DNA from 2 places in the Streptomyces sp. NPDC056144 genome. Region 2 is predicted to be linked to the other one. Evidence: riboswitches for the same ligand, from Rfam matches in the RefSeq annotation. Region 2 holds a riboswitch; the other holds the start of a gene.
The links. A riboswitch is a leader RNA that binds a small molecule or an ion and turns the genes downstream of it on or off. The one in region 2 is predicted to bind glycine.
Positions count from the first base shown of each region.

Region 1: linked by a shared signal. The riboswitch ahead of gcvP (aminomethyl-transferring glycine dehydrogenase) and the one ahead of gcvT (glycine cleavage system aminomethyltransferase GcvT) in region 2 are both predicted to bind glycine.

Region 1 covers NZ_JBHJVF010000012.1:183,956-199,274, reverse strand. The annotation lists gene ACFC0Z_RS29290 (MerR family transcriptional regulator) at 1-343, shown strand, start outside; gene ACFC0Z_RS29285 (DNA polymerase IV) at 422-1,807, shown strand; gene ACFC0Z_RS29280 (PRC-barrel domain-containing protein) at 2,012-2,386, opposite strand; glycine riboswitch at 2,500-2,599, shown strand; gene gcvP (aminomethyl-transferring glycine dehydrogenase) at 2,777-5,662, shown strand; gene ACFC0Z_RS29270 (DUF5999 family protein) at 5,725-5,931, opposite strand; gene ACFC0Z_RS29265 (hypothetical protein) at 6,270-6,860, opposite strand; gene ACFC0Z_RS29260 (glutamate--cysteine ligase) at 7,348-8,847, shown strand; gene ACFC0Z_RS29255 (CPBP family intramembrane glutamic endopeptidase) at 8,970-9,752, shown strand; gene ACFC0Z_RS29250 (PhzF family phenazine biosynthesis protein) at 9,832-10,641, opposite strand; gene ACFC0Z_RS29245 (GNAT family N-acetyltransferase) at 10,747-11,298, opposite strand; gene ACFC0Z_RS29240 (hypothetical protein) at 11,344-11,718, opposite strand; gene ACFC0Z_RS29235 (PadR family transcriptional regulator) at 11,887-12,507, shown strand; gene ACFC0Z_RS29230 (SRPBCC family protein) at 12,581-13,009, opposite strand; gene ACFC0Z_RS29225 (hypothetical protein) at 13,078-13,302, opposite strand; gene ACFC0Z_RS29220 (Clp protease N-terminal domain-containing protein) at 13,499-14,044, shown strand; gene ACFC0Z_RS29215 (DMT family transporter) at 14,086-15,093, shown strand; gene ACFC0Z_RS29210 (DMT family transporter) at 15,273-15,319, shown strand, end outside.
Region 2 covers NZ_JBHJVF010000003.1:463,547-478,865, reverse strand. The annotation lists gene ACFC0Z_RS13020 (ABC transporter permease) at 1-498, opposite strand, end outside; gene ACFC0Z_RS13015 (enhanced serine sensitivity protein SseB C-terminal domain-containing protein) at 862-1,674, opposite strand; gene ACFC0Z_RS13010 (enhanced serine sensitivity protein SseB) at 1,771-2,502, opposite strand; gene ACFC0Z_RS13005 (AAA family ATPase) at 2,692-3,396, opposite strand; glycine riboswitch at 3,549-3,648, shown strand; gene gcvT (glycine cleavage system aminomethyltransferase GcvT) at 3,824-4,939, shown strand; gene gcvH (glycine cleavage system protein GcvH) at 5,016-5,393, shown strand; gene glyA (serine hydroxymethyltransferase) at 5,418-6,683, shown strand; gene ACFC0Z_RS12985 (L-serine ammonia-lyase) at 6,833-8,203, shown strand; partial or broken gene ACFC0Z_RS12980 (carbohydrate binding domain-containing protein) at 8,386-8,913, shown strand; gene ACFC0Z_RS12975 (chitinase) at 9,184-10,104, shown strand; gene lanL (class IV lanthionine synthetase LanL) at 10,396-13,050, shown strand; gene ACFC0Z_RS12965 (VenA family class IV lanthipeptide) at 13,097-13,252, shown strand; gene ACFC0Z_RS12960 (ATP-binding cassette domain-containing protein) at 13,357-14,334, shown strand; gene ACFC0Z_RS12955 (ABC transporter permease) at 14,331-15,185, shown strand; gene ACFC0Z_RS12950 (hypothetical protein) at 15,189-15,319, opposite strand, start outside.

The DNA.
Region 1 (15,319 bases), on a different contig from region 2:
CGTGGTCCTGAAGATCGTCAAGCGCTTCCTCGACACCGGGGTGGCGCTGCAGAACATCCGGGCGGCCGTGCAGCACCTGCGGGCCCGGGGCTTCCGCGATCTGGAGCGGATGACGCTGATGAGCGACGGGGCGACGGTCTACGAGTGCTCCTCGCCCGACGAGGTCGTCTCGCTGCTCCAGGGCGGCCAGGGCGTCTTCGGGATCGCCGTCGGCGTGGTCTGGCGGGACGTGGAGGCCGCGCTGTCCCAGCTGCACGGGGAGCGTGTCGACACGGGCGAGACGCTCGTCGGGCACAACCCGGGTGACGAGCTGGCCAGGCGGCGGCGCGACAAGGCCGTCTGAGGCCGTCCGAGGCCGCGTTCCGGCGTTGTCGGAGGCGGCGTCTCCCCGTTGTCAGTGGCATGGGGCAGCATCAGAGCTGTGAGAGCCGTGCCCACGATCCTGCATCTCGACATGGATGCGTTCTTCGCCGCCGCCGAGCAGGCGGCGAAGCCCAGCCTGCGCGGAAAGCCCGTGGTCGTCGGCGGGCTCGGGCCGCGTGGGGTGGTCGCCACGTCCTCGTACGAGGCGCGGCGGCTCGGGGTCCACTCGGCGATGCCGACAGGGCAGGCGCGGCGGCTCGCGCCGAACGCCGCGTATCTCGTGCCCAGGTTCGCGTTCTACCGGGCCATCAGCGAGCAGGTCATGGAGCTGCTCGGGCGGCTGTCGCCGCTCGTGGAGCCGCTCAGCCTCGACGAGGCCTTCGTGGACCTGGAGGCCGGGGGCGTCGCCGAGGACAGCGCGAGCGCGCGGGCCGTCGGCGAGCGGCTGCGGGCCGACATCCTGGCGACGACCGGGCTGACCGGTTCGGTCGGGCTCGCCGGGTCGAAGATGATCGCGAAGATCGCCTCCGAGGAGGCCAAGCCGGACGGGCTGGTGCTGATCGAGCCGGGCACGGAGCGGGAGCTGCTCGGGCCGCGGTCCGTGCGGATCCTGCCCGGGGTCGGGCCCGCGACCGGCGAGCACCTGCGCCGGGCCGGGATGACCACGGTGACCGATCTCGTCGAGGCCGGCGAGGACGAGCTCGTACGGCTCCTGGGGCGGGCGCACGGGGGGTCGCTGTTCCGGATGGCGCAGGGGTACGACGACCGGGCCGTGGTGGCCGAGCGGGACGCGAAGTCGGTGTCGGTGGAGGACACCTTCGACGTGGACCTGCACGACCGGGTGCGCATCAGGGTCGAGGTGGAGCGGCTCGCCGAGCGGTGCGTGGGGCGGCTGAGGTCCTCGGGGCACTCGGGGCGGACGATCGTGCTGAAGGTGCGGCGGTTCGACTTCTCGACGCTGACCCGGTCCGAGACGCTGCGCGGGCCGACGGACGACCCGATGGTGGTGCGGGAGGCCGCGGGGCGGCTCCTGGAGGCGGTGGACACGACCGGAGGCGTACGGCTGCTCGGGGTGGGCGTCAGCGGGCTCGCGGACTACACGCAGGAGGATCTGTTCGCCCAGGCCGAGGCGGCGGAGGCGGCAGAGGCCGCGGAGGCCGCAGGGACGGGCGTGACGGCCGCTGGAGAGGCCGTGGGGGACGCGGGGGCGCTTCCCGGGGCCGAGGGGCCCGAGGCCGCTCCGGAGGCCGTGGAGCGGCGCTGGGCGCCCGGGCTCGACGTACGGCATGCCGAGTACGGGCCCGGGTGGGTCCAGGGGAGCGGGGTCGGGCGGGTCACCGTGCGGTTCGAGGAGCCGTGGACCGTGCCGGGGCGGGTGCGGACCTTCTCGGTGGACGACCCGGAGCTCGAACCGTCGGAGCCGATACCTCTGGTGCGGAGATAGCCGGATTCGGCAGGAGATGGGCCGGGACGGGCGGAGATGGGTGGAGATCGGCGGAGGCAGGCCGTCACGGCGCGGCGGGGCCCCAGCCGTCGGTCAGGGAAGTCGGCTGGGGTTTCCCTCGTACCGCCCGCGAGGGGCCTGGTGGTGGGCGGGCGAGCGGGGGTTCTCCGGCGGCGGTCGTGCGACGGCGCCGGAGGCGTGCCGTCAGGGGCCCTCCTGGCCCGCGAGACGGCCGAAGTCGGTGTCCGGGGCGTCCTGGGGCTCCGCGGGCAGGTCGAGTCTGTAGTGGCGGTAGAGCTGGAGCTCCTGGGCGGGGGAGAGGTGGCGGCCCACGCCGAAGTCGGGGGCGTCCTTGATCAGGGCGCGCTCGTACGGGATGTGCAGGCCGTCCTCGAGCAGGTCGCTCGGTTCCAGCGGGACGAAGGCGTCCCGGCTGAACAGGCCCGTGCGGAGCGCGGCCCATTCGGGGACCCCAGTCGCGTCGTCCAGGTACACCTCGTCCACGGTTCCGATCTTGTTTCCGTTCCGGTCGAACGCCTTGCGGCCGATCAGGCTGCGCGGATCGATGTCGGTCTGCACGGTCCCTCCAACTGGTCGCAACTGCTCTACACCCCTACGAAAGTGCACAACTGGGATGTCGGCCACTTGAGCGATAGAGCCCGCAACCTCGCTGGTAGGCTGGCTGTGGCTGTCGACCCTGTGCGGGAGAGTCCCCCGGAGAAACCTTCCGGTGGGCGCCGAAGGAGCAAATCCTCCCCGGAATCTCTCAGGCCCCTGTACCGCGCGGACGAGGTCACTCTGGAAAGCAGAGCGGTGTCCGACGGCACGCGCTCTCACCGACGGTGAAAGCCGGCGTGCCGCGAGGCGTGCCGGTGAAACTCTCAGGTTGAGATGACAGAGGGGGAGGCCGTCCGGGTACCCGCGCCGTGGTGCCCCTCGCAGGTCGTGACGACCAGGAGGCCTCCGTACATGACCGCCAACCGCATTCCGCTCTCCGAGCTCGAGCAGGGCATCCCGTTCGAGCAGCGGCACATCGGGCCCGACGCCGAGGCGCGGGCCAAGATGCTCGCTCAGGTCGGCTTCGGCTCGCTCGACGAGCTCACCGCCGCCGCGGTGCCGGACGTGATCAAGAACGCCGAGGCGCTGGGCCTGCCCGCCGCCCGCACCGAGGCCGAGGTGCTCGCCGAGCTGCGCACGCTCGCCGACCGCAACCAGGTCCTCGCCCCGATGATCGGCCTCGGCTACTACGGCACCTTCACGCCGCCGGTCATCCTCCGCAACGTGATGGAGAACCCCGCCTGGTACACGGCCTACACGCCGTACCAGCCGGAGATCTCGCAGGGCCGCCTCGAGGCGCTCCTCAACTTCCAGACCATGGTCGCCGACCTGACCGGTCTGCCCACCTCCGGTGCCTCCCTCCTCGACGAGGGCACCGCCGCCGCCGAGGCCATGGCCCTGTCCCGGCGCGTCGGCAAGGTCAAGAACGGCGTCTTCCTCGTCGACGCCGACGCCCTGCCCCAGACGATCGCCGTCATCGAGACCCGCGCCGAGCCGACCGGTGTCGAGGTCGTCGTCGCCGACCTGAGCGAGGGCATCCCCGCCGAGGTGGCCGAGCGCGGCGTCTTCGGCGTCCTGCTCCAGTACCCGGGTGCCTCCGGTGCCGTCCGCGACATCAAGCCGCTGATCGACGCCGCCCACGAGCTCGGCGCGATCGTCACCGTCGCCGCCGACCTCCTCGCGCTGACCCTGCTCACCTCGCCCGGCGAGCTGGGCGCGGACATCGCCGTCGGCACCACCCAGCGCTTCGGTGTCCCGATGGGCTTCGGCGGTCCGCACGCCGGCTACATGGCCGTCCAGGACAAGCACGCCCGCTCCCTGCCGGGCCGCCTCGTCGGCGTCTCCGTCGACGCCGACGGCAACCGCGCCTACCGCCTGGCCCTCCAGACCCGCGAGCAGCACATCCGCCGCGAGAAGGCCACCAGCAACATCTGCACCGCCCAGGTGCTCCTCGCCGTCATGGCCGGCATGTACGCCGTCTACCACGGCCCGGACGGCCTGAAGCAGATCGCCCAGCGCACCCACCGGTACGCCGCGATCCTCGCCGCGGGTCTGACCGCCGGCGGCGTCGAGGTCGTGCACGGCTCGTACTTCGACACCCTCACCGTCCGCGTTCCCGGCAAGGCCGACGAGGCCGTCGCCGCCGCCCGCGCGGCCGGCGTGAACCTCTACCGCGTCGACGCCGACCTCGTCTCGATCTCCTGTGACGAGACCACCGGCCGCGAGCAGCTCGCCGCCGTCTGGGGCGCCTTCGGCGTCACGGCCGACGTCGAGGCGCTCGACGCCTCCGTCGAGGAGACCCTGCCGTCGGGTCTGCTGCGCTCCGACGCGTACCTGACCCACCCGGTCTTCCACGCGCACCGCTCCGAGACCTCGATGCTGCGCTACCTGCGCAGGCTCGCGGACCGCGACTACGCGCTCGACCGCGGCATGATCCCGCTCGGCTCCTGCACCATGAAGCTGAACGCGACCACCGAGATGGAGCCGGTGACCTGGCCCGAGTTCGGCCAGATCCACCCCTTCGCCCCGGTCGAGCAGGCGCAGGGCTACCTCACGCTCATCACCGAGCTGGAGGAGCGTCTCGCCGAGGTCACCGGCTACGACAAGGTGTCGATCCAGCCGAACGCCGGTTCGCAGGGCGAGCTGGCCGGTCTGCTGGCCGTCCGCGCCTACCACCGCGCCAACGGCGACCTCCAGCGCACCGTCTGCCTCATCCCGTCCTCCGCGCACGGCACCAACGCCGCCTCCGCGGTCATGGCCGGCATGAAGGTCGTCGTCGTCAAGACCGCCGACGACGGCGAGGTCGACGTCGCGGACCTGCGCGCCAAGATCGAGCAGTACCGCGACGAGCTGTCCGTGCTGATGATCACCTACCCGTCGACGCACGGCGTCTTCGAGGAGCACGTCGCCGACATCTGCGCCGAGGTCCACGAGGCCGGCGGCCAGGTGTACGTCGACGGCGCCAACCTCAACGCGCTCGTCGGTCTCGCCAAGCCGGGCAAGTTCGGCGGCGACGTCTCGCACCTGAACCTGCACAAGACCTTCTGCATCCCGCACGGCGGCGGCGGCCCCGGCGTCGGCCCGGTCGGCGTGCGGTCGCACCTCGCCCCGTACCTCCCGAACCACCCGCTCCAGCCCACCGCGGGTCCGGAGACGGGCGTCGGCCCGATCTCGGCCGCCCCGTGGGGCTCCGCCGGCATCCTGCCGATCTCGTGGTCGTACGTCCGCCTGATGGGCGGCGAGGGCCTCAAGCGCGCCACGCAGGTGGCCGTGCTCGCGGCGAACTACATCGCCAAGCGCCTGGAGCCGCACTTCCCGGTGCTCTACACCGGCCCGGCCGGTCTGGTCGCCCACGAGTGCATCGTGGACCTCCGTCCCCTCTCGAAGGAGACGGGCGTCACGGTCGACGACATCGCGAAGCGCCTCATCGACTACGGCTTCCACGCCCCGACGATGTCCTTCCCGGTCGCCGGCACGCTGATGATCGAGCCGACCGAGTCCGAGGACCTCACCGAGCTCGACCGCTTCTGCGACACGATGATCGCGATCCGCGGCGAGATCGAGAAGGTCGCCTCCGGCGAGTGGCCCGCCGAGGACAACCCGCTGCACAACGCCCCGCACACCGCGGCGTCGCTGGGCGGCGAGTGGAACCACGCGTACACCCGTGACGAGGCCGTCTTCCCGGCCGGCGTCTCGGCCGCCGACAAGTACTGGCCGCCGGTCCGCCGCATCGACGGCGCCTTCGGCGACCGGAACCTGGTCTGCTCCTGCCCGCCCATGGACGAGTACGACCACTGAGCATGAACCGAGGGCCCGGCCCGGAGGAACTCCTCCGGGCCGGGCCCTCGGCCTTGTCCGCCTCAGGCGGCGGTCGTCACCTGGCCCGCCGTCAGCGGCCGGTGCGGGGCGATGATCTGCCCGTCCGGCAGCAGTTCACCGGTGTCCTCGAAGAGCAGGACGCCGTTGCACAGCAGGCTCCAGCCCTGTTCCGGGTGGTGTGCCATCAGTCGGGCCGCCTCCCGGTCGGCGGAGTCGGCGGTGGGACAGGCAGGCTGGTGCTGGCACATGGGTGGGTTCTTTCGCTGCGTCGTGGTGGATGTCCTGCGGCTCTTCGCGCTCATCGCCGCCCCCGTCGGTCGGTTGGGTTCCGGTCCCAGTCTTGCCCCCTGGACGGACTTCCGCAGGTATTTCGCGTCAGCTCGTCCTCTTCGGGGAAGACGCATCACCCCCAGGGGCGGTTCGCGCCAACTGCACCGTCTCTTCGGGTGGTTCGGGGTGGCCCGAGCGGGCTAGTCCGTACGGGAGGGGTGTTCGGGTGGTGCGTTCGGGCGCGATTTTCGGACAACAGTGCGCCCCGTGACCCGGTCGGGCCGCGGGGCGCGGTCTGGGGTGCCGGAGCGATGGATCAGGCGGGCGCCGCGGAGCCCAGGAGGGGCGGCGGCGCGAGACGCGTACTGAGCACGGGCAGGAGATCGGCCACCTGGTAGGGCCGGTGGGCCGCGATTCCCGGCGGGGCGGGAGCCAGGGGGACGAGGAGATCGGCCGTGGCCGGGGCGACGGTGGTGCCGTCGGCCTCCGGTTCGGCGTGCAGCCAGAGCGTCAGCATGTAGAGCTCCGGTACGGAGAGGAGCCGGGGCTGGTACGGGGTGGGCAGCGCCTCGGCCTGGGCCAGGGCCCGTTCCGTCGCGGTGACGTACGGCCCCTCGAAGAAGTGGGAGAAGGTCCAGCCGTCCGGGGTGAGCATGGTGTCCGCGGCGGCGATGGCCCGGTCGCCGCTGCGGATCAGGAAGCGCCAGCCGGCGAGGCGGGTGCGCGGTGCCCGTCCCGGAGCTCCCGTGACGCCGAGGACGTGCACGGGAAGCGGGAGTTCGGGGCTCAGTGGTCCCTGCGCGGCCCGCAGGGCGGGCGTTCGTGCCTCGCGGACGGCGGTCGGTGAGCCGAGGGCCGCGAGGACGCTGCGGAGGGCAGGCGCGGGGGCCGGGGTGGGTCGGAGCATGGTGGGTCGCCTCTCACTCAGGAGACACGGTGATGCGTGGGCATGTACGACGGCGCTGTCAGCGGCGCGGTCAGAGCGGGGCCATGGGGACATGGGTGCATGCCGGGCACCGACACTCTGCCTCGTCCGCGGAGTTTATACGACACGTGTTCACGCGGTGTTTCCGCTAGACGGCTCCGATATTTCTGACAAGGCGCCAACAAGCCTTATTCCCAGGTTCGTTCACCGGGAATCATCGCGACCGCAGCTCTGTCACCTGGGTATTCCTCGCCGTGCCGGACGGCTGAATTCCGATCCCCTGTCAAGGGGTAATACGACATTGGTATATGTCGGCGGTGTCATGCCTTCGGCATCTGCCGTGAGGGGCTTCCTTCAGCCTATCTTCCGGCGGGCCGGATTCGCAGGCGTTGTGGATCAGCCGGGTGGGCATCATGGTCCGAGACGTGCGGCCGTCGGTGCGGCCGTCCACCGTGGGAGGGACGCTTCGATGGGGGAGAAGGTCGATGCTGCCGGGTTCGACCCGTCCGACCGGCAGCAGTACCGGAGAAAGCTCCAGCAGTGTCTCGCGGGACTCGCGAGGCTCCTGGCGGAGAAGAGGTTCGACCGGCCCCGGAATCTCATGGGACTGGAGATCGAACTCAATCTCACCGGTCCCGACGGGCTGCCCAGGATGCTCAACGCTCCGGTTCTGGAAAGGATCGCCAGCTCCGATTTCCAGACGGAACTGGGAATGTTCAACCTGGAAGTGAACATCGCCCCGCACGAGCTCGACGGGCGGGTATTCGACCGGCTCGCCGAGGAGATCGGCACCGGAATCGGATACGCCGACCGCAAGGCCCGTGAGCTCGACGCGAGCGTCGTCATGATCGGCATACTCCCCACGCTCGCCGAGAGCGACCTCGTCCTGGAGAACCTCTCCGTCGCCGACCGCTACACGCTGCTCAACGACGAGATCCTCACCGCCAGGGGCGAGGACTTCACCCTCGACATCCACGGCGTCGAACGCCTCCTGTGCACCTCGGCGTCGATCGTGCCCGAGGCCGCCTGCACCTCCGTCCAGCTCCACCTGCAGGTGACCCCGGCCCGGTTCCCCGCCGTCTGGAACGCCGCCCAGGCGGTCTCCGGCGTACAGATCGCGCTCGGCGCCAACGCCCCCTTCGTCTTCGGCCGCGAGGTCTGGCGCGAGTCCCGGCCCCCGCTCTTCATGCAGGCCACCGACACCCGCCCGCCCGAGCTCCAGTCCCAAGGGGTCAGACCGCGCACCTGGTTCGGGGAGCGGTGGGTGGACTCGGTGTACGACCTCTTCGAGGAGAACCTCCGCTACTTCCCCGCCCTGCTGCCGATCTGCGACGAGGAGGACCCTCTCCTCGTCCTGGACCAGGGCGGAGTGCCGAAGCTCCAGGAGCTCGTGCTGCACAACGGCACGGTCTACCGCTGGAACCGGCCGGTGTACGGGTGGGTCGACGGCGTCCCGCACCTGCGGGTCGAGAACCGCGTCCTGCCGGCCGGGCCGACCGTCACCGACGTGATCGCCAACGCCGCCTTCTACTACGGGCTCGTGCGCTCGCTCGCCGACGACCCCCGGCCGGTGTGGAAGCGGATGGCCTTCGAGGACGCCGAGGCCAACTTCGACACGGCCTGCCGGTACGGCATCGAGGCGGAGCTGCGCTGGCCACGGGCCGGGCGCGCGGGCGGGATCGCGACCGTGCCGGCCGTACGACTCGTCCTCGACGAACTGCTGCCGCTCGCCGCGGCCGGGCTCGACGCCTGGCACATCGAGCCGGCGGACCGGGACTTCTACCTCGGGGTGATCGAGCAGCGCTGCCTGCGGCGGGTGAACGGCGCGTCCTGGCAGGCGGACACCTTCCACAAGGCGCTGGAGGCGGGGCTGAGCCGGGAGGCGGCGCTCGCGGCGACGACGCGGCGGTACCGGACGCTGATGGAGGAGGGGGAGCCGGTACACCTGTGGCCGGTGGGGATCGACTGACGGGCGCCGGGGCGGTCGGGTCCTCGCCCGCTCGTTTCCTCGTCGTATGGGTGATCATGTCCAGGTAGTCGGCATGGGTCCGCGACGGGGAAGTGGAGACAGGTGTGGTGTCGGAGCAAGACGTGAGGGACGCTTCCCTGCCCCCGGGCGGCCTGCCGCGCAAGGTGCTGCGTTCCGAGACGCTGATCGTGCTCGCGCTGTCGTTGGGCGCGAGCGGGGTCTCCTCGCTCATCAGCTTCATCGGTTCCCTGACGAAGCCGGGGTCGCTGAAGGAGCAGGCGGCGACGCTCAACGGCTCGTACGCGCCCGGGCGGCCGTGGCTCGACCTGACGTGGCAGCTCTTCGGTATCGCCTCGGCGCTCGTGCCGGTCGTCCTCGTCGCCCACCTCCTGCTGCGCGAGGGCGCCGGGATGCGGGCCATCGGCTTCGACCGGACCCGGCCCTGGCCGGACCTGGGGCGTGGCGCGCTGGTCGCGGCCGGCATCGGGAGCGCCGGGCTCGCGTTCTACCTGGCGGCGCGGGCGTCCGGGTTCAACCTGACCGTCGTGCCGGAGTCGCTCCCGGACGTGTGGTGGAAGTACCCCGTCCTGATCCTGTCGGCGATCCAGAACTCCGTACTGGAGGAGGTCATCGTCGTCGGGTATCTGCTCCGCAGGCTGGGGCAGTTGGGGTGGACGCCGATGGCGGCGCTCGTGGCGAGTTCGGTGCTGCGCGGCTCGTACCACCTCTACCAGGGGATCGGCGGGTTCGTCGGCAACGTGGTGATGGGGGTCGTCTTCGTCCTGCTGTACCGGCGCTGGGGGAGGGTCGGGCCGCTGGTGGTGGCTCATGCGCTGCTCGACATCGTGGCCTTTGTGGGGTACGGGCTGCTGGCGGGGAAGGTGGGGTGGCTGCCCACCGGCTGACGGGGGCGGGGCAGGGAGACGGGTGAGGGCGTACGGCTGGTGCCGTACGCCCTCACCGCTTTCGCCCGTCGTTTTCTCGTCAGGCGTGCAGGTCGCCCTCGATGACCGTCACCGCGCGGCCCGACAGCAGGGTGCGCTCGCCGCGCAGGCGGGTCCGGACGAGGCCGGTGCGGGCGCCTCCCTGGAAGCCGGTGAGGTCGTCGCGGCCGAAACGGGCCGACCAGTACGGGGCGAGGGCCGTGTGGGCGCTGCCGGTGACCGGGTCCTCGGCGATGCCGACGGCCGGGAAGAAGCAGCGGGAGGCGAAGTCGTAGCCGCGGGAGGGGTTCTCGGCGGGCGCGGTGGTGATGACCCCGCGGGAGGAGAGCGTCGCGAGGGCCGCGATGTCCGGGGTGAGGGCGCGGATCGTGGCCTCGTCGCGGAGCTCGACGACGAGGTCGCCGATGTGGGCGGCCGTGTCGTGGACCGCGAGGACCTCGGCGCCGAGCGCCTGCTCCAGGCCCTCGGGGACGGGGACGGGGGTGAGGGAGGAGGTCGGGAAGTCCATCGTGATCGTGCCGTCCGCCTCGGCCGTGGCGCCGAGGACGCCGGACCGGGTCGCGAAGCGGACGGTTCCGGTCGCCGTGCCCGTGGTGTGCAGGACGTGGGCCGTGGCGAGGGTCGCGTGGCCGCACATGTCGACCTCGGTCGTGGGGGTGAACCAGCGCAGGGCCCAGTCCGCCTCGCCACCCGCCGGGAGGGGGTGGGCGAAGGCCGTCTCGGAGAGGTTCACCTCCGCCGCGACCTTCCGGAGCCAGGTGTCGTCGGGGAAGGAGTCGAGGAGGAGGACGCCCGCCGGGTTTCCGGAAAAGGGCTGGTCGGTGAAGGCGTCGACGATTCGGATCCGCATGGGGACGACCGTACAAGGCGGGGGAGAAGAGGGAACAAGGCCAATCGCGGATCGCTGGACCGCTCCGTTCTCCGGGACGCGGGGATGCGGTGGGGCGGGGCGGGGTCAGAGGGGCGTGAGGAGCATGAGGATCTCGTCGCGGTCGTCCTCGGCGGTCAGGCGGAGCGCTCCGGGCCAGCGGCCGATCTCCTGCCAGCCGAGGCGGCCGTAGAAGTCCTCCAGACCGATGCCGCCGCGCGCGGCGAGGCGCAGCTGTTCGAGGCCCATCTCGTCGCGGGCGATGGTCCGGGCCTGGTGCATCAGGCCGGCTCCGATGCCGAGCCCGCGGGCCCGGAGCCTGGTCTGGACGTGGTGGACGCTGCCCCAGTGCGCGACGAGCCGGAACGGGTCGCGGCGCAGATGCAGCCAGCCGACGAGGGCGCCGTCGAGGGTCGCCAGGACCAGGCGGCTGCTCGCCGGGTCGAGGCTCGTCACGATGCGGTCGACGGCGGCGGTCACCTCGGCCGGGTCGACGGGCGGGAAGGGGAAGCCTGCCGCACCGCCCGCGTCGCTGACCTCCGTCCAGCACGCGGCGAGGGCCGCGACGAGGGCGTCGGTCGCCGCCTCGGGGGTGGTGAGCTGGGTGTACTCGGGGACGGCGGCGCGGTTGTCGATCATGGCGGGATCTTCGCACCCCTGTATCGGCCGTGGTGCGGGCGGACGTCAGGCCTCGTCGGGGGCGGCGCCCAGGAGTTCGCGCTTCACGCGCGCGTACGCGGCCAGGGCCTGCGGATCGCCGCGGTGGAAGTCGGCCCAGAAGTCCGGGTGTTGCCAGTCGGCGTCGGCGAGGCGGGTGCGGCCGTCGGCGATGACCAGGGTCCAGCCGGGCGGTACGCGTGCGTCGACCGTCTCGAAGTCGGCGGCGTCCCACAGCAGACCGGGGTCGGGGGTGCTCGGCCCGAGGACGCGGATCTGGCAGTCGATGTCGTGGGCGACGAGTTCCAGGACCGGGTAGACGCCTCCGACACGGACACCGTCGTACGCGGCGACGGGGACGTCGGCGGCGGGATGGGTGATGCGCAGGCATCTGACGTGCACGGCGGGCTCCGGTCGTCGGACGTGAGGGCGGCGGCCTTGCCCGGCCCTCGGTCATGGGGGTGATCGTAGACGCGCCTTTGGCTCGCTTGTTTGCTCACCGAACAGTTCCGATATATCGTTGAGGCATCGCGACAGTTCGACGATGACTTTCGAGAGAGGAGCGTTGCGATGCGTTCACATGGACACGAGTACGGAAACGGACACGGAGCCGGGCGGGGGGCCTGCGGCCCCGGACCTCGTGGGGGATTCGAGGGGCGGCGGGCGTTCGGGCCGTTCGGGCCCGGTGGGTTCGGACCCGGGCCCTTCGGGCCGGGATTCGGCGGGCGCGGGCGCGGTGGCGGCCGGGGAAGGGCGCGGCGCGGTGACGTGCGCGCGTCGATCCTGGCGCTGCTGAAGGACCGCCCCATGCACGGTTACGAGATGATCCGCGAGATCGGCGAGCGGAGCGACGGGGCCTGGAAGCCCAGCCCCGGTTCGGTCTACCCGACCCTCCAGATGCTGGAGGACGAGGGGCTGATCACCAGCGCGAGCGAGGGCGGCAAGAAGCTGTTCACGCTCACCGACGCCGGGCGCGCCGAGGCCGAGGAAGGGCCCGACGCTCCGTGGGAGGAGGCCGGGCGCGGGGTCGACTGGGAGGCCGTGAACGAGATCCGGCAGGCCGGCTTCGGTCTGATGGAGGCGTTCGGGCAGGTCTGGAAGACCGGCACCGCCGAACAGCGGCAGAAGGCCGTGGGCGTGATCAACGACGCCCGGAAGAAGCTCTATCTGATTCTGGCCGACGAGGACTGAGGTCGACTGAGGCCGGGATGTGAGGAGAGGGCCCCGCGACGTCGTGTCGCGGGGCCCTCTCGTGTGTCCGCGGTCAGGCCACCAGGCCCGCGAGCTTGCGGAGCGACTCCGTCAGCGCCGCCGTCGCCGAGTCCTTGAGCTTGCCCGCCATCAGCGAGACCGCCGCACCGGTGAACTCGCCGTCGATCCGCATCGTCGTCGCCTTGCCGTCCGCCGCCAGCGAGTAGCGCGTGCCGACGATCACGCCCATCGGGCCCTTGCCCCGGATGGCGAGGGTCCGCCCGGTCTCCAGCTCCTCGATGGTCCAGAGCACCTCCGCCGGGAAGCCCATCATCTTCATGTTCTCGGTGAAGGTGGCGCCCGCCTCCAGGGTTTCCGGGCCGCCGTTCGGGAAGCTGGTGTGCGTGGCGCTCCACTCCCCGTACGAGGAGAAGTCCGTGAGGCGCTCCCAGACCTTTCCGGCCGGCGCCTCGATCCGTGCCTCCGCGCTGACTTCGGCCATGCGACCACCCCTTCAGGCGTGCCAACTCGTTCCGGTGTCGCGGAACGTAGCCGGGTGGCCGCGAACATTCAATACTGATGAACCGTCAGTTCTGCGGCGGCCGGTCCCGCGCCGTCGCCGATCCGCCAGATCTCCGCCGAGTCGAAACTGTCGGAGGCGCGCGGTGCCCCGTCCTCCTCGTGGCAGTGGAACGCGGCCCAGAACAGATCGGCGGGCAGCGCCTCCCGGGGCGCGTACACCCGGTACACGTACTGCCGCCCGTCGACCGCGAGCAGAGCCACCATCCAGAACACGATCGTAGGACGAACGGCAATGGGCCTGTGGTTGCAGAGGGGGCGTAATGCAAGTCGGCGCGCGCCCCTGGGCGGGATCCGTCGGAATCTCCTCCGTGAGGAGGAGGCGCCGCGCACCCGTGCCCACCCCCGGTGGGACGCGGACATGCTCCTCGCCGCCGATGCGCCGACGGCCCCGGCCTGATGAGGTGGAAGTGTGCAGCCTCCCGACTCCCGCCTTCCCGCGCCGCTCGGGCGGTCCCTCGCCCGTACCGAATCCTCTTCCTTGTTGGCGCCCTCGCTCGTGGTGGCCCTGTCGGGCGCGCGCCGGAGAGCCCTCCGGGACGGTGACCGCCAGGTCGACACCGCGCACCTCCTCCACGCGCTCGTCGAGTCCGACCCGGACGTCGTCGCGGTCCTCGACGGCGACCGTCAGCTCGCCCGCGTCCTCGGCTATCTCGCCCAGCGCTCCATCGGGTACGGCCTGCGGTGGCAGCGCACGGTGGAGGGTCCCGGCGAGGGGGCGGGCGTCCAGGCGGTCCCCGGGTGGTCGCCCTTCGCCGTCGCGGCGCTGGAAGGAGCCGTCCTGAGGGCCGCCGGGCGCGGCGCCGAGCAGGTCTGCGCCCTCGATCTGTTCGCCCTCGTCGTCGCAGGTGAGCCCGGGTGCAGGGCCGTCGAGGTGCTGCGGCGGGCCGGGGTCGACCCGGCCGCCGTGAGCGCCCGGATCACCGGGATGGCGGCCCTGCCGTCTCAACAGGTGTAACGGGGGTTACGCGCCTGACGGCGTCCTGTCATCATGGCCCGATGCACGCGTCTCAGGGGAGAAGCGCCGGCCTGGGACTAGCCCTGGCATCGGCCTTCGCATTCGGTGGTTCAGGAGTGGCGGCCAAGCCGCTGATCGAGGCGGGTCTCGACCCGCTGCACGTGGTGTGGCTGCGCGTCGCGGGCGCCGCGCTCGTCATGCTTCCCGTGGCCTGGCGCCACCGGGACCTCCTGCGCCGCAAACCCGCCCTCCTCGCGGGCTTCGGTCTCCTCGCCGTCGCCGGTGTCCAGGCCTTCTACTTCGCCTCGATCTCCCGGATCCCCGTCGGCGTCGCGCTGCTCATCGAGTACCTGGCCCCGGCCCTCGTCCTCGGCTGGGTCCGCTTCGTCCAGCGCCGTCCCGTCACCCGCGCCGCCGCCGTCGGCGTCGTCCTGGCCGTCGGCGGCCTCGCCTGCGTCGTCCAGGTCTGGTCCGGGCTGAGCTTCGACCTCGTCGGGCTGCTGCTCGCGCTCGCCGCCGCCTGCTGCCAGGTCGGCTACTTCGTCCTCTCCGACCAGGGCGCGGGCGAGGCCGAGCAGGCCGACCCGATCGGCGTCATCGCGTACGGGCTCCTCATCGGCGCCCTCGTCCTCACCGTCGTGGCCCGGCCGTGGGGCATGGACTGGACGGTCCTCGGCGGCAGCGCCGACATGAACGGCACCAGCGTGCCCGCGTGGCTGCTGATCGGCTACTTCGTCCTGATCGCGACCGTTCTCGCGTACGTCACCGGTGTCGTCTCGGTGCGCAAGCTCTCCCCGCAGGTCGCCGGTGTCGTGGCCTGCCTGGAGGCGGTCGTCGCGACCGTCCTCGCCTGGGTGCTGCTCGGCGAGCACCTGGACGCGCCGCAGATCCTCGGCGGCGCGCTGGTCCTCGTCGGGGCGTTCATCGCTCAGTCGTCGACGCCCAAGGCGGCACCGGCCGAGCCGGTGGCCGGGTCGGCGGGTGCGTCCGAGGCGCGTGACACCGAGGCGCGGGAAACCGAGTTGTCGACCGGACGGACCCCCTCCTAGGGTGGCGCGCATGCAGAAGACCGTGCTTCCGCCGCCCGCCGCCTAGCGCGCGCGGCGGCACTTCCTGACGAAGACCGGGCCCGGTGGGCGGCTTGACGCCCCCGGGCGGTTCGTCGCTGCCCGCGCGGAGCCGACGACCAGCCTTCCTTCCCGTCTTCTGTCTTCCACGGAGCACACACGTGTCGAACTCCTCGGGACCCGCCCTGTCCGTAGGGCGGAGCCTCCT
Region 2 (15,319 bases):
CGCCGCGTCGATCCAGCCGCCGAAGTAGCCCGCGACGATGCCGAGGATCGTGCCGAGGACGACCGCGAAGAGCGCCGCCAGGAAGGCCACGAGGAGCGAGATCCGCGCACCGTAGACGATGCGGCTGAAGACGTCGCGGCCGTTGACCGGCTCGACGCCGAGGAGGAAGTCGGAGCTGATGCCGCCCCACGACCCGATCGGCGTGCCGAACAGCGGGTCGATCTGGTCCTCGTGGAACTCGTCCGGCGGGTGGCCGAGGAAGCCGACGATGACCGGCGCGAGGACCGCGACGAGGATCAGGAAGAAGACGACGAAGGCGCCGGCGAGGGCGAGTTTGTCGCGCTTGAGGCGAGTCCAGGCGATCTGCCAGGGCGAACGGCCCTGGATGGCCTTGGTGCCGGGGGTGTCCAACGTGCCGGGCGCGCCGGAAGCGTCGGGCGCGCCGACGACGGTGGCGGTCGACTCGCCCGCACTCGTCTCGTGCAGTGGTGCCGTCATCGTGGTGAGGACCCCTCTCGGCCGCCGGTAGCCGGCCCTTGCCCGCCGCGGGTAGCGGCTCGGTGGAACAACCTGCTGGGGATTCGGTTCGAAAGGACCCGAACGCCCGGTGTTCCGGGGAGTCTTCAACGCGTCCGCGATCACCCGCCAGCCCTGACGAGGAATGTTTGCTCAAACGTGATGCGGTGCTGCGACTTCCGTTATACGGACGTCGTGATCACGTGAGCGGACCATCTCGGGCCCTCTTCGCCCCAATCGGACATGTCGCCCAACTGGTGTTTCGACGTGCTCTATTGGGGCGAACGAAAGCCTCCGGAGCGGACTCCGGAGGCGCGAGGGACGAGGAGTGGGACGAGGGTCGTCTCAGTATCCGGACGAGGCCGGGGGCGGGTACCCGTATCCCGGGACGGCTCCCTGAGCGGCCCCCGGGGCGGCTGAGCCGCGTCCGCCGTGCGCGTCGCGGTCGTAGAAGGGGCGCGCGTGGGCGCCGAGCCAGAGGGCGACGGGGTCGTACGCGTCGGAGAGCGAGACCGTCGAGACGGGCAGCCCGTCGGGTACGGCGGAGATCGACTGGCGCATCATCGCGCGGACCGTGTCGACGGCCGCCGCGGAGGTGTCGTACAGGTCGAGACCGATGGCGAGGTACGGGGAGCCGAGCGCCGGCTGCACCCAGCCGCGGCGCAGCGACCTGACGGCCGGGGTGCGGTGCGCGTTCTGCGTGAGCAGGGCGTAGAACTGCGGGATCTCCAGGGCGGGTTCGCTCACCCGGAGCGGTCCCGCGGGCATCCGGTCCAGACCGGTGGCGATGCGCCGCAGGTCGGCCCAGGGGATGCCGACACCGCCGCCGGGGGCGTGCGGATTGAGCCAGATGCCCCAGCGGTCGGGGTAGAGCGCGCGGGCGATCTCGCGGCCGGTGACGAGCTCGTGGGCGCGGTTCCAGCCGGAGGCGGCGAGCTCCTGGGCGGAGGTGACGCAGGGCGCGTACCCGAAGCCCTCGACCTCCATGTTCCCGTACTGAGCCTCGGAGGAGCCGGCCGTGCCCTGCCAGAGCAGCATGAGGAGCTCGCCGTCGGCGAGGGCGTGGAGCAGTTGCTCGTACGCGTCGTAGCGTCCGGGTGCCACCTGGCGCAGCATGTGCTCGACGTGTCCGGTCGCAGCGGTGCCTGACGCGCTCACCTGGGGTCCCGCCCCTCTTCCTCGTACGGCCCGGCGCGGATGCCCGGATGCTCGGATGCAGTGCAGATGCGGTTCAGATTAGACGGAGGGGGAGACTCAGCCGGCGGCGTGCCGGTAGAAGGGGCGGACCCGCTCCGTCATCCAGTCTCCGACCGGGTCGTGCGCCATGTCGAGGAGGATGAGGTTGACCGGCCAGGCGACCTCGACCCGGCCGAGGGCGCGGCCGAGGGCGTCGAGGGGCGCGGAGCGGTCGGCGTCGGGGCGGAGGAGCTGGACGCCGACGAAGAGGGCCGGTTCGGTGCCCTCGACGCTCGCGAGGGCGCGGCGGGCGGTGGCGACCACACCGGTGGCCTCGAACTCGGCGGAGGCGGCGGCGAGGAAGTCGACCGGGTCGTCCTGCCAGTCGGGCTCGAAGAGCCGGACGCGGCCGCCGGAGGCCGGCCCGTCGAGCGCGGTGCGGCCGACGCGGCAGAGCTCGGCGACGGCCGGCGGGGGCAGCGGGACGCCGACGGTGCCGCCGGGGTTCACGGCGATGCCGAGCTGCGGGGGCAGACCGCGGGCGAAGTCGCGGGCGGGGGCGACGGTGTACGACATGTGGGTGCCGACGCAGGCGTGGAACTGCTGCTCGGAGCTGAAGACGGGGACGAAGGCCGCGCCCTCGATCTCCATCGTCGGCAGGTCGAGGGAGGTGCTGTCGGGGCCGCCGCCGTTGGGCAGGGGCACCCAGACGGGGCTGCGGCCCAGCACCTCGACGAGCCGGCCGCCCGCGCCGGGGTTGCCGAGGGATGCGGCGAGGACCTCTTCGAGCTCGTTGCCCGGCCACGTCATGTCCACGGTTCCTGCTTTCCCCTGTGTCGCGCGGGCGCGCCCTCCCGGGGCGCCCCGCAGCACCCTAACGCCGCTCCGGTGCCGGCATGGCCAAAACCGGGGGCCGGCCCCTCGGACCGGCCCCTCAGACCGGCCCCTCAGACCGGCACCTCAGGCAGGCCCCTCAGGCAGGCCCCTCGGGCCGCCCCCTCAGGCCGCCGGCCGGAAGCCGATCTTCCGCAGGGTGTCGGCGGCGTCCCGGTCGAGCAGGGTCACCGAGGCGCAGCCCGCCGGCGGCCCGCCCGCCTCGGCGGCGCGCAGGAGCCGCCCGACGGCCCGGCGGTGCCGGGCGAAGGCGTAGGCCGAGACGCCCCGGCCCCGGGACCGCTGCCCGTCGCGGGCCGTGTCCGGCGTCACGTCGAGCAGGACCAGGTGCAGGGCGGTCCCCCGGCGGCGCGCCTCGCGGGCGAGCCAGCCGCGCACCCAGGACTGGGTGCCGCAGTCGTGCACGACCAGGCTCGCGCCGGAGCGCAGGGCCCTGCGCAGCCCCGCGTAGTGCGCGACCCGGACGAGCGGCCGGTAGATCCCGTACGGCAGGAAGCGCAGCGCGCGGGGCAGCCCGGCCTCCCAGCGCTCGCGGGCGTCCTGGGAGTCGACGCCCCGGCCGTCGGCGGCCCGCCGCATCAGGGTGGACTTGCCGCTCCCGGGCAGCCCGGAGACGACCACGAGGTCGCCCTCCTGGAAGCTGAGGGCGCGGGGACCGCGGCCGCCGCGCTCGCGCAGGTCCCGCAGGACGCGGGCCCCGCGGCGGGTCCCGCGCGCGGTCCTGGCGCGGGCACGCTGGTCCGGTATGCCGGTTCCCGGCGCGTACGCGCCGCTGTGCTGGGCGACCGCGCCGGTGTGCTGGATCCTCATCGCTGCTCCCCCTGCCGGGCCTGACAAGACCCTTGCCCACGAAGTGTAAAGAGACGGTAATGAGATACAAGTGATGTGCCGCGCGGAGCACGCGTGCAATGATGTCCGCGCCAGGCGCGCACAGCGCCGCACACAACCGCATACCGGCCGCTCGAATCCGCGCGGGAGAGTTCCGGACCGTCTCAGGGGTCCGGACGCCGAAGGAGCAAGACCCTCCCTTGAATCTCTCAGGCCCCGTACCGCGTGGATGAGGCAGATCTGAAAAGCGGGACACCCTGCCGTGTCCCCACCCAAGGTGCAAGCCGAACGTCTCGGTCACGAGATGCCTTCGGTGAACCTCTCAGGTTCCATGACAGATGGGGAGGACGTCCTCGCCCGTCATGTGTTTTCGTCACCGATCACGCCCTTGGGACCCGGGAGCCACCCCATGAGCACTGCCCCCCGTCTGACCGCCCTCGATGCCCTGCATCGTTCGCTGGGCGCGACCATGACCGACTTCGCGGGCTGGGACATGCCGCTGCGCTACACGAGCGAGCGGGACGAGCACGTCGCCGTCCGCACGAAGGCCGGTCTCTTCGACCTCTCGCACATGGGTGAGATCACGGTCACCGGCCCGGGGGCCGTCGACCTGCTCGACTACGCGCTCGTCGGCAACATCTCCACGGTGGGCAACGGCCGCGCGCGCTACACGATGATCTGCCAGGAGGACGGCGGCATCCTCGACGACCTGATCGTCTACCGCCTCGGCGAGACGGAGTACATGGTCGTCGCCAACGCCTCCAACGCCCAGGTCGTCCTGGACGCCCTGGGCGCCCGCGCCGGCGGCTTCGACGCCGAGGTCCGCGACGACCGCGACGCGTACGCCCTGATCGCCGTCCAGGGCCCGGAGGCCCCCGGCATCCTCAAGCAGCTCACCGACGCCGACCTGGACGGCCTGAAGTACTACGCCGGCCTGCCCGGCACGGTCGCCGGTGTCCCCGCGCTGATCGCCCGTACCGGCTACACCGGCGAGGACGGCTTCGAGCTCTTCCTCAAGCCCGAGCACGCCGAGGGCGTCTGGAAGGCCCTCACCGAGGCGGGCGCCCCGGTCGGCCTGATCCCCTGCGGCCTGTCCTGCCGCGACACGCTCCGCCTGGAGGCGGGCATGCCGCTGTACGGCCACGAGCTGACCACCGCCCTCACCCCCTTCGACGCCGGTCTCGGCCGTGTCGTGAAGTTCGAGAAGCCCGGCGACTTCGTCGGCCGCAAGGCCCTGGAGGCCGCGGCCGAGCGCGCCGAGACCGCCCCGCCGCGCAAGCTGGTCGGCCTGATCGCCGAGGGCCGCCGCGTCCCGCGCGCCGGTTTCTCCGTGGTCTCCGGCGGCGAGGTCGTCGGCGAGATCACCTCGGGCGCCCCGTCCCCGACCCTCGGCAAGCCGATCGCCATCGCGTACGTCGACGCGGCGCTCGCGGCCCCCGGCACCGCCGGTGTGGGCGTGGACATCCGCGGCACCCACGAGCCCTACGAGGTCGTGGCGCTGCCGTTCTACAAGCGCCAGAAGTGACGTAATCGTCTTACTCCGGTCTCACCCCGCGAGACCTCCGTTCATCAGTACTCCCTCGATCCAGGAGAATCAGGTCATGAGCAACCCCCAGCAGCTTCGTTACAGCAAGGAGCACGAGTGGCTGACGGACGCCGTTGACGGCGTCGCGACCGTCGGCATCACCGAGCACGCGGCGAACGCGCTCGGCGACATCGTGTACGTCCAGCTCCCCGAGGTCGGCGCCACCGTGACCGCCGGCGAGGAGTGCGGCGAGCTGGAGTCGACCAAGTCGGTCAGCGAGCTGTACTCCCCCGTGACCGGTGAGGTCGTCGAGGCGAACCAGGACGTCGTCGACGACCCGGCGCTGGTGAACACCGCCCCGTTCGAGGGCGGCTGGCTGTTCAAGGTGCGCCTGACGGAGGAGCCGAAGGACCTGCTCTCCGCCGACGAGTACACCGCCTTCACCGCCGGCTAACCGAGACCCCCTAGGGATCGATTCATGTCGCTTCTGAACACCCCTCTCCACGAGCTGGACCCCGACGTCGCCGCCGCCGTCGACGCCGAGCTCCGCCGTCAGCAGTCCACCCTCGAGATGATCGCCTCGGAGAACTTCGCTCCGGTCGCGGTCATGGAGGCCCAGGGCTCCGTCCTCACCAACAAGTACGCCGAGGGCTACCCGGGCCGCCGCTACTACGGCGGCTGTGAGCACGTCGACGTGGCCGAGCAGATCGCGATCGACCGGATCAAGGACCTGTTCGGCGCCGAGTACGCCAACGTCCAGCCGCACTCCGGCGCCTCCGCGAACCAGGCCGCCCTCTTCGCGATCGCCCAGCCGGGCGACACGATCCTGGGTCTCGACCTGGCGCACGGCGGTCACCTGACCCACGGCATGCGCCTGAACTTCTCGGGCAAGCAGTTCAACGTGGTCGCGTACCACGTGGACGAGGCCGGCCTGGTCGACATGGCCGAGGTCGAGCGCCTCGCCAAGGAGCACCGCCCGAAGGTCATCATCGCGGGCTGGTCCGCCTACCCGCGCCAGCTGGACTTCGCGGAGTTCCGCCGGATCGCCGACGAGGTCGAGGCGTACCTGTGGGTCGACATGGCCCACTTCGCCGGCCTGGTCGCGGCGGGTCTGCACCCGAACCCGGTCGAGTACGCGGACGTGGTGACCTCCACCACGCACAAGACGCTCGGCGGCCCGCGCGGCGGCATCATCCTCGCGAAGAAGGAATTCGCGAAGAAGCTGAACTCCTCGGTCTTCCCCGGTTTCCAGGGCGGCCCGCTGGAGCACGTGATCGCGGCCAAGGCCGTCTCCTTCAAGGTCGCGGCCTCGGAGGAGTTCAAGGAGCGCCAGCAGCGCACCCTGGACGGCGCCCGCGCGCTGGCCGAGCGCCTGGTCCAGGACGACGTCACCGCCCACGGTGTCTCCGTCCTGTCCGGCGGCACGGACGTGCACCTGGTCCTCGTCGACCTGCGCAACTCCGAGCTCGACGGCCAGCAGGCCGAGGACCGCCTCCACGAGGTGGGCATCACGGTCAACCGGAACGCCGTTCCGAACGACCCGCGCCCGCCGATGGTCACCTCGGGTCTGCGCATCGGTACGCCGGCGCTCGCGACCCGCGGTTTCCAGGCCGAGGACTTCACCGAGGTCGCCGACATCATCGCGGAGACCCTGAAGCCCGGCTTCGACGAGGCCAAGGCCGAGTCCCTCAAGGCCCGGGTGACGGCGCTGGCCGACAAGCACCCGCTGTACCCCGGTCTGTAATCGTTTCGTACGCTTTCAGTCGTACGAAGCTCCGGGGCACCGCGCACACTGGACAGTGAGCGCGGTGCCCCTGCTCGTGCCCAGCCCTTCCGCTTTTTCTGCACCACCCCGGCAGACAACGGCGTCTAGCCCCCACAAGGAGTCCTCCCGTGGCCATCTCGGTCTTCGACCTGTTCTCGATCGGCATCGGTCCGTCGAGCTCCCACACGGTGGGCCCCATGCGCGCGGCCCGGATGTTCGCCCGCCGGCTCAAGAACGAGGGCCTGCTCGCCCACACGGCGGCGATACGAGCGGAGCTGTACGGTTCCCTCGGCGCGACCGGCCACGGGCACGGCACCCCGAAGGCCGTCCTCCTCGGCCTGGAGGGGAACTCGCCCCGTACGGTGAACGTGGAGACCGCCGACGAGGAGTTCGAGCGGATCAAGTCCTCGGGCCGGATCAACCTGCTCGGGATGCACGAGATCCCGTTCGCCTTCGACGACGACCTGATCCTGCACCGCCGCAAGGCGCTCCCGTACCACGCCAACGGCATGACGGTCTTCGCGTACGACGCCGAGGGCGCGCTGGTCCTGGAGAAGACGTACTACTCCGTCGGCGGCGGCTTCGTCGTGGACGAGGACGCGGTGGCCGGCGAGAACCCGATCGTCCCCGACGACACCGCCCTGAAGTACCCCTTCCGCACCGGTGACGAGCTGCTCCGCCTGACGAAGGAGACCGGCCTGTCGATCTCCTCGCTCATGCTGGAGAACGAGAAGGCCTGGCGCACCGAGGACGAGATCCGCGCCGGTCTCCTGGAGATCTGGCGCGTCATGCAGGCCTGCGTCTCGCGCGGCATGTCCCGCGAGGGCATCCTGCCCGGCGGCCTGAAGGTCCGCCGCCGCGCCGCGAACACGGCCCGCAAGCTGCGCTCCGAGGGCGACCCGGCGGCGCTCGCGATGGAGTGGATCACCCTCTACGCGATGGCCGTGAACGAGGAGAACGCGGCCGGCGGCCGGGTGGTCACCGCCCCGACGAACGGCGCGGCCGGCATCATCCCCGCCGTCCTGCACTACTACATGAACTTCGTGCCCGGCGCCGACGAGGACGGCATCGTCCGCTTCATGCTCGCGGCCGGCGCGGTCGGCATGCTCTTCAAGGAGAACGCCTCGATCTCCGGCGCCGAGGTCGGCTGCCAGGGCGAGGTCGGCTCCGCCTGCTCGATGGCGGCCGGCGCCCTGGCCGAGGTCCTCGGCGGCACCCCCGAGCAGGTCGAGAACGCGGCCGAGATCGGCATGGAGCACAACCTCGGCCTGACCTGCGACCCGGTCGGCGGCCTGGTCCAGATCCCCTGCATCGAGCGCAACGGCATGGCGGCGGTCAAGGCCGTCACGGCCGCGAAGATGGCCATGCGCGGCGACGGCAGCCACCTCGTCTCCCTCGACAAGGTCATCAAGACCATGAAGGAGACGGGCGCCGACATGAGTGTGAAGTACAAGGAGACCGCGCGCGGCGGTCTCGCGGTGAACATCATCGAGTGCTGAGGCAGCCCTCGGCGGCTTCCTGAAGGCCCTGACCAGCGCGTTCGTCCCGGACGCGCGGGTCGGGGCCTTTTCGCTGCCCGGAGCGCCGCCGTCCAGCTTTGGTCCAGACCTATTGACGGCCCCGACCGTCGCTCCTACGCTCCCGTCGATCGCCCCCACCGCATCCGCCACCCCGGCGAAGAATGGAGCACGGCATGTTCCATCGGCGTATTCACAGGCTGCCCGAGGCGGACGGCGGGCGTCCGGCCGCCGTCCGTGCCCGGCACCGCTCCACCGTCCTGACCCGCGCCTTCGCCGGAATGAGCGCCGCCGCCCTCATCGGCGCGGGCGTCACCCTGGCCGGTTCCGGCCCGGCCGGCGCCGCCGCCCCCAACCTGCTGGCCAACTCCGGCTTCGAGAGCGGCCTTTCCGGCTGGACCTGCACCGGAGGATCCGGCGCGGCCGTCAGCAGCCCGGTGCGCTCCGGCACGTCCGCGTTGAAGGGCACGCCGTCCGGCCAGGACAACGCCCGGTGCAGCCAGACGGTCAGCGTGCAGCCCAACTCGGCGTACACGCTGAGCGCCTACGTCCAGGGCAGCTACGTCTACCTCGGCGCCACCGGCACCGGTGCCGCGAGCGAGCCGCAGACCTGGACGCCCGGCTCCTCCTCGTACAGCCAGCTCAGCGTCAACTTCACCACCGGCGCGAACACCACGTCGGTGACGGTCTACCTGCACGGCTGGTACGGGACGCCCGCGTACCTCGCCGACGACGTGTCGCTCACCGGCCCCGGCGGCACGCCGACCACGCCGCCGACGACCACGCCGCCGACGACCACCCCGCCGACCACGCAGCCGCCCACCACGGCGCCTCCCACGACCGCGCCGCCGACCACCCAGCCGCCCACGACCGCGCCGCCGACCACCCAGCCGCCCACCACCCCGCCCACCACGCCTCCCGGTGACGTCACCTGCGCCACGAAGCCCAAGCCGGCCGGCAAGGTGCTCCAGGGGTACTGGGAGAACTGGGACGGCGCCTCGAACGGGGTCCACCCCGGCATGGGCTGGATCCCCATCACCGACAGCCGGATAGCCCAGCACGGCTACAACGTCATCAACGCCGCCTTCCCGGTGATCCTCTCGGACGGGACCGTCCTGTGGCAGGACGGCATGGACGCGGGCGTGAAGGTGGCGACGCCTGCGGAGATGTGCGAGGCCAAGGCCAAGGGCGCCACGATCCTGATGTCCATCGGCGGCGCGACCGCGGGCATCGACCTGTCGTCGAGCACGGTCGCCGACCGCTTCGTGCAGACGGTCGTCCCGATCCTCAAGAAGTACAACTTCGACGGGATCGACATCGACATCGAGACCGGCCTGTCCGGCAGCGGGAACATCAACACCCTCTCCGCCTCCCAGTCCAACCTGATCCGCATCATCGACGGCGTGCTCGCCCAGATGCCGGCGGGCTTCGGCCTGACGATGGCGCCCGAGACCGCGTACGTCACCGGCGGCAGCGTCACCTACGGGTCCATCTGGGGCTCGTACCTGCCGATCATCAAGAAGTACGCGGACAACGGCCGGCTGTGGTGGCTCAACATGCAGTACTACAACGGCAGCATGTACGGCTGCTCGGGCGACTCGTACCAGGCCGGCACCGTGCAGGGCTTCACCGCCCAGACCACCTGCCTCAACAACGGTCTGACCATCCAGGGCACCACGATCAAGGTGCCGTACGACAAGCAGGTGCCCGGCCTGCCGGCGCAGCCCGGCGCGGGCGGCGGCCACATGGCGCCCAGTCAGGTCGGCCAGGCGTGGAACGCGTTCAGCGGCTCCCTCAAGGGACTCATGACGTGGTCCGTCAACTGGGACGGCTCGAAGGGCTGGTCCTTCGGCGACAACGTGAAGGCCCTCCAGAACCGCTGACCGCACACTGACCGATCGCTGACCGGACACCGACGTAGTCCCCGTCCCGGTCATGTGAAGGCCCTGAGCAGCGCTGTCACCTTCGGCGCTGGTCAGGGCCTTCCTCGTTTTCACGAAATGCGCTCCCTTGTGCGCGGCCGCACACCGTTTCTGCGCGGTCGCGCCACAAGGTGGCACAACAAGGCCGTGCGCTCGCCGGATCAGGTGAATGCGACCGTGCGCCCGTTGATATGACCATCTGCCAGGGGCACGCTCCACCTCAGCGGTTTCCCCCCGTTGAGAGGGATGGGCATGACGACCGAAGTCACCGAGTCCGAGCTGGAGACCCTGCTCCGCGGCGCGCTGCGCGTCACGGGGACGGGCGAGCGCTGGACGACCGAGTCGAACGAGAGCTGGTGCCGGGTGGCACCGCGCTCCGGGGCCGGCCCCCAGCAGGGCTGGAAGCTGCACGTCTCCGCCACCTCCGCTTCCGCGCCGACGGTGCTCCTGAAGTCCCTCGAAGTGCTGCTCCCCGACGGGTCGGCCTTCAAGTTCGCCCGCTCCCTGGAACAGGTCGGCGCCCTCAACACCCGGGCCACCCCGCGCGGCAGCTCGGGCAAGTTCCTCACCGTCTACCCCGCCTCCGACGCCGACGCGGCCCGCCTCGCGCGGGCCCTCCACGCGGCGACCGCCGGCCTCGCCGGGCCCCGCATCCTCTCCGACCGGCCGTACGCCCCCGGCAGCCTGGTGCACTACCGCTACGGCGCGTTCGTCGGGCGGCAGCGGCTCTCGGCCGACGGACTCATGATCTGGTACATCGAGGACCCCGACGGCAAGCCGGTGGAGGACAGGCGGACCGGGCGGTACGCGCCCCCGGAGTGGGCGGTCAGCCCCTTCCCCGACCACGCCGTGCCCGTCGAGGTGAAGAAGCCCGGGCCCGTCCTCCTCGGCGGCCGGTTCTCGGTACGGGAGGCCATCCGCCACACCAACAAGGGCGGCGTCTACCGGGGCACCGACGTCGGGACCGGCGCGCCCGTGGTCATCAAGGAGACCCGCCCCCACGTGGAGGCCGACGCCGACGGCAACGACGTCCGCGACTGGCTGCGCACCGAGGCCCGCACCCTGGAGAAGCTCAGGGGCACCGGGCTCGCGCCGGAGCCGCTCGCCCTCTTCGAGCACGGCGGCCACCTGTTCCTCGCCCAGGAGAAGGTGCCGGGGATCCCGCTGCGGAACTGGGCCGCCGAGCACTTCCGCGACGCGGGCGCCGACCGGTACCGCGCCGACGCGCTGGACCAGGCCCGGCTCCTGATCGACCTCGTCGAGGCCGCCCACGCCAGGGGCTGCGTCCTGCGCGACTTCACCCCGGCCAACGTGATGGTCCGCCCCGACGGCGGACTGCGCCTCATCGACCTGGAGCTCGCCGTCCTCGCCGAGGACGAGGCCCTCCCGACCCGCGTCGGCACGCCCGGCTTCAGTCCCCCCGAGCGCCTGGTGGACGCGCCCGTCTCCCCGACCGGCGACTACTACAGCCTCGGCGCGACCCTGTGCTTCGTCCTCACCGGCAAGGTGCCGGCCCTCCTGGCGGAGAAGCCCGCCGCCCGGCCGGCCGAGGAACGGCTCGCCGCGTGGCTGGCCGCCTGCGCCGCCCCGCTGGACCTGCCGGACGGCCTGGTCGCGATGATCCTCGGGCTGATGAGGGACGACCCCGCCGCCCGCTGGACCCCCGCGCGGGCCCGGGACGCGCTCCGCGAGAGCTGTACGGAGCCGGGCGGAGCCCGTACCGCCACGACGGACGGCGACACCGGCGCCCTGGACGAGGCCGTGGCCGGGATCGTGGAGCACCTCCTCGACTCCATGACGCCCGAGGACGACCGGCGCCTCTGGCCCGTCTCCGTCAAGGCCGGGGAGACCGACGCCTGCATCGTGCAGCAGGGCGCGGCCGGCGTGCTGTCCGCCCTCACCCGCTTCTTCGAGGTCACCGGCGACCCCCGGCTTCCCGAGCGCATCGCCGCGGCCGGTCATTGGATCGCCGCACGCGCCGACACCTCGGCCACCCGTCCCGGCCTGCACTTCGGGGGCCGCGGCACGGCCTGGGCGCTGTACGACGCGGGCCGCGCCGTCGGCGACCGGGCGCTCGTCGACCACGCCCTGGCCCTCGCCCTCGCGCCCCAGGAGCCGACGCCGAGCCACGACATCACGCACGGCGCGGCCGGCGGCGGACTGGCCGCCGCCCACTTCTGGCACCGCACCGGCGACCCCCGCTTCGCCGAGCGGGTCGCCGAGGCCGCCGACCGGCTGGCCGCCGCGGCCCGGCGCGAACCGTCCGGGACGAGCTGGCCCGTACCCGCCGAGGCGGTGTCCGAGGAGGCCGGGAAGCGCTACCTGGGCTTCGCCCACGGCGCCGCCGGCATCGGCTGCTTCCTCCTGGAGGCCGCCGGCATCACCAAGAACCCCGAGCACCGGCGCCTGGCCGTGGAGGCGGGCGAGCTCCTGGCGGCGCAGGCCGTCATGGTCGGCGGCGCGGCGCAGTGGCCCGCGCAGGCCGGGGACGTGCCGACCGCGCCGTACTGGTGCCACGGCTCGGCCGGCATCGGCTCCTTCCTGGTCCGGCTGTGGCGGGCGACCGGCGACGACCGCTTCCGCGACCTCGCCGTCGGCGCCACCCGGGCCGTCGTGGAGCGGGCCTCCCGGGCCCCCGTCACCCAGTGCCACGGCCTGGCGGGCAACGGCGACTTCCTCCTCGACATGGCGGAGGCCACCGGTGATCCCGCCCACCTGGCGCGGGCCCGGCAACTGGCCCGTCTCGTCCTCGTCGAAGGATCCCGGCGCGGCGGCCACGTCGTCTTCCCCAACGAGTACGGGGACGTCTCGACGAGCTGGAGCGACGGTTCGGCGGGAATCCTGGCGTTCCTCCTGCGGGTGCGCCACCAAGAGCCCCGGCACTGGATGGTCCAGCGGCCGGTATGAGCGGCGGGGTCCCCCGTCGCCACGTCACAGAGTGAAGGAGATTGTCATGGAGAACCAGGACCTTGAGCTGCTGGCCCACCTGCACGCCCTTCCGGAGACCGACCCGGTCGGCGTCGACGGCGACTCGTTCAGCGGAACGTGCGCGTGCGTCGGCCTGCTGACGCTCCTCAACACCGTCTGTATCGGCATCAGCTGCGCGTAGCGGCCATGAACCCCCCGGCCGGTGGTTGCCTCGGAGGCAGCCGCCGGCCGGTGTGGGATCCGGCCGACGCGGAGGGCGACGGAGGGCGACGGAGGGCGGGACCGATGCAGGAGCAGCCGTACGACTCCGGCCACGCGATCAGTGCGCGCGGCCTGGTGAAGAGCTACCCGGGCCCGGACGGCACCGCCGTCGACGCGGTCCGCGGCCTCGACCTCGACGTGCGCCGGGGCGAGAGCTACGGCTTCCTCGGCCCCAACGGCGCCGGGAAGTCCACGACCATCGCGATGCTGTGCGCGCTCGCCCGCCCCACCTCCGGTCACGCCGCCGTGGCCGGCTTCGACGTGTCCGCCCGCCCCCACGACGTGCGCCGCCGGGTCGGCATCCTGTTCCAGCACGGCGCCCTCGACCCCGACCTGACCGTCGAGCAGAACCTGCGCGTCCACGCCCGTCTGTACGGGATGGCCCGCCGCGAGGTGCGCGACCGCACCGCCGAGGTGCTCGGGCCCGCCGGTCTCGCCGACCGGCGCCGGTTCCCCGTACGCGCCCTGTCGGGCGGGACGCGGCGCCGCCTGGAGATCGCCCGCCAGCTGCTGCACTCCCCGAGCGTGCTGTTCCTGGACGAGCCGACGACCGGGCTCGACCCGCACGCGCGGGCCGGGATCTGGGACCACCTGCGGGCGCTGCGCGAGCGGGACGGCAGCACCCTCTTCGTCACCACCCACTACCTGGAGGAGGCGGAGCACTGCGACCGGATCGGGATCATCGACGGGGGCCGCCTGGTCGCCGAGGGCACGCCGTCCGACCTGAAGGCCGCGATCGGCGACGACCGGGTGGTGCTGCGCACCAGCGACGACGGGCGCGCCCGGAAGGTCGTCGCCCAGGCCGCCCCGCCGGACCGGACCGTCACCGTGGACGCCGAGGGGACGTGGCTGCGGGTGCCGGAGGGCAGCGCCTGGATCCCCCGGCTGTGCGCGGCCCTGGAGGCGCACGGCATCGCCGTGCACGCCGCCTCCGCGACCCCGCCCACGCTCGACGACGTGTTCTTCCACCACACCGGCCGCAGCATGGGAGCCGCCCGATGACCACCCTCGCCCTCCGGGCGCCCGAGGCCGCGGAGCGGGGCCGGGCCTCCCGGCTGCGGCGCGAGCTGCGGGCGGTCCACGCCCTGGTCCACCGCGACCTGCTGCGGCTGGCCGCCCAGCGCTCCTCCACCGCGCTGATCCTGCTGCAGCCGGTGCTCTACCTCTTCGCCCTCGGCGGGGGGCTCGCCGCTCTCATCCCCACCGCCTCGCTGGGCACGGACTACCGGACGTACCTCTTCCCCGGCATGCTGATGATGACCGTGCAGACCCCGGCCGTCATGGTGGGCATCCGGCTGATCACCGACCGGCAGAGCGGTTACCTCCGTGAGCTCCTGATGGCCCCCGTCGGCCGTTCCACCCTGCTCGTGGGCAGCTGCCTCGGCGGCACGCTCGTCGCGGCGGTGCAGGGCGCCGTCCTGCTCTGCCTGGCCGGAGCCGTCGGTCTGCCGTACGACCCGGTGCTCCTGCTGCTGCTCCTCGGCGCCGTGCTGCTGGCCTCCTTCGCCCTCACGAGCCTGACCCTGGCGCTGGCGGTGACGCTGCGCGGCCCGGAGCTCTTCCACACCCTGCTCAGCCTGCTGATGATGCCGCTGCTCTTCCTGTCCGGCGCGTTCTTCCCGCTGGAGTCCCTGCCCGGCTGGTGCCGCGCCCTGGCCGCGGCGAACCCGCTCGCGTACGGCGTGGACCTGCTCCGCCGGTGCGTCGCGCTGCGGGTCCCGGACCAGGCGTCGGGCGGCGGCCTCAGCTGGGCCGGGCATCAGCCGCCGCTCCTTCTGGAGGCCGGTCTCCTCCTCGCCGTCGGCGCCCTGACCCTCGCGTGGGCCGCCCGCCGTTTCAGCCGTCCGGAGTGAGGGTCAGTAGCGGACCCACAGGACGATGACGTCCGGGCGGGTGGAGCTCAGCGGCTCGCAGAAGAAGATCGGGCCCCAGATCTGGTAGCCGGCGGTGCCGGCGGCCTGGCACTCGGCGTACGAGGCGTGGTGGC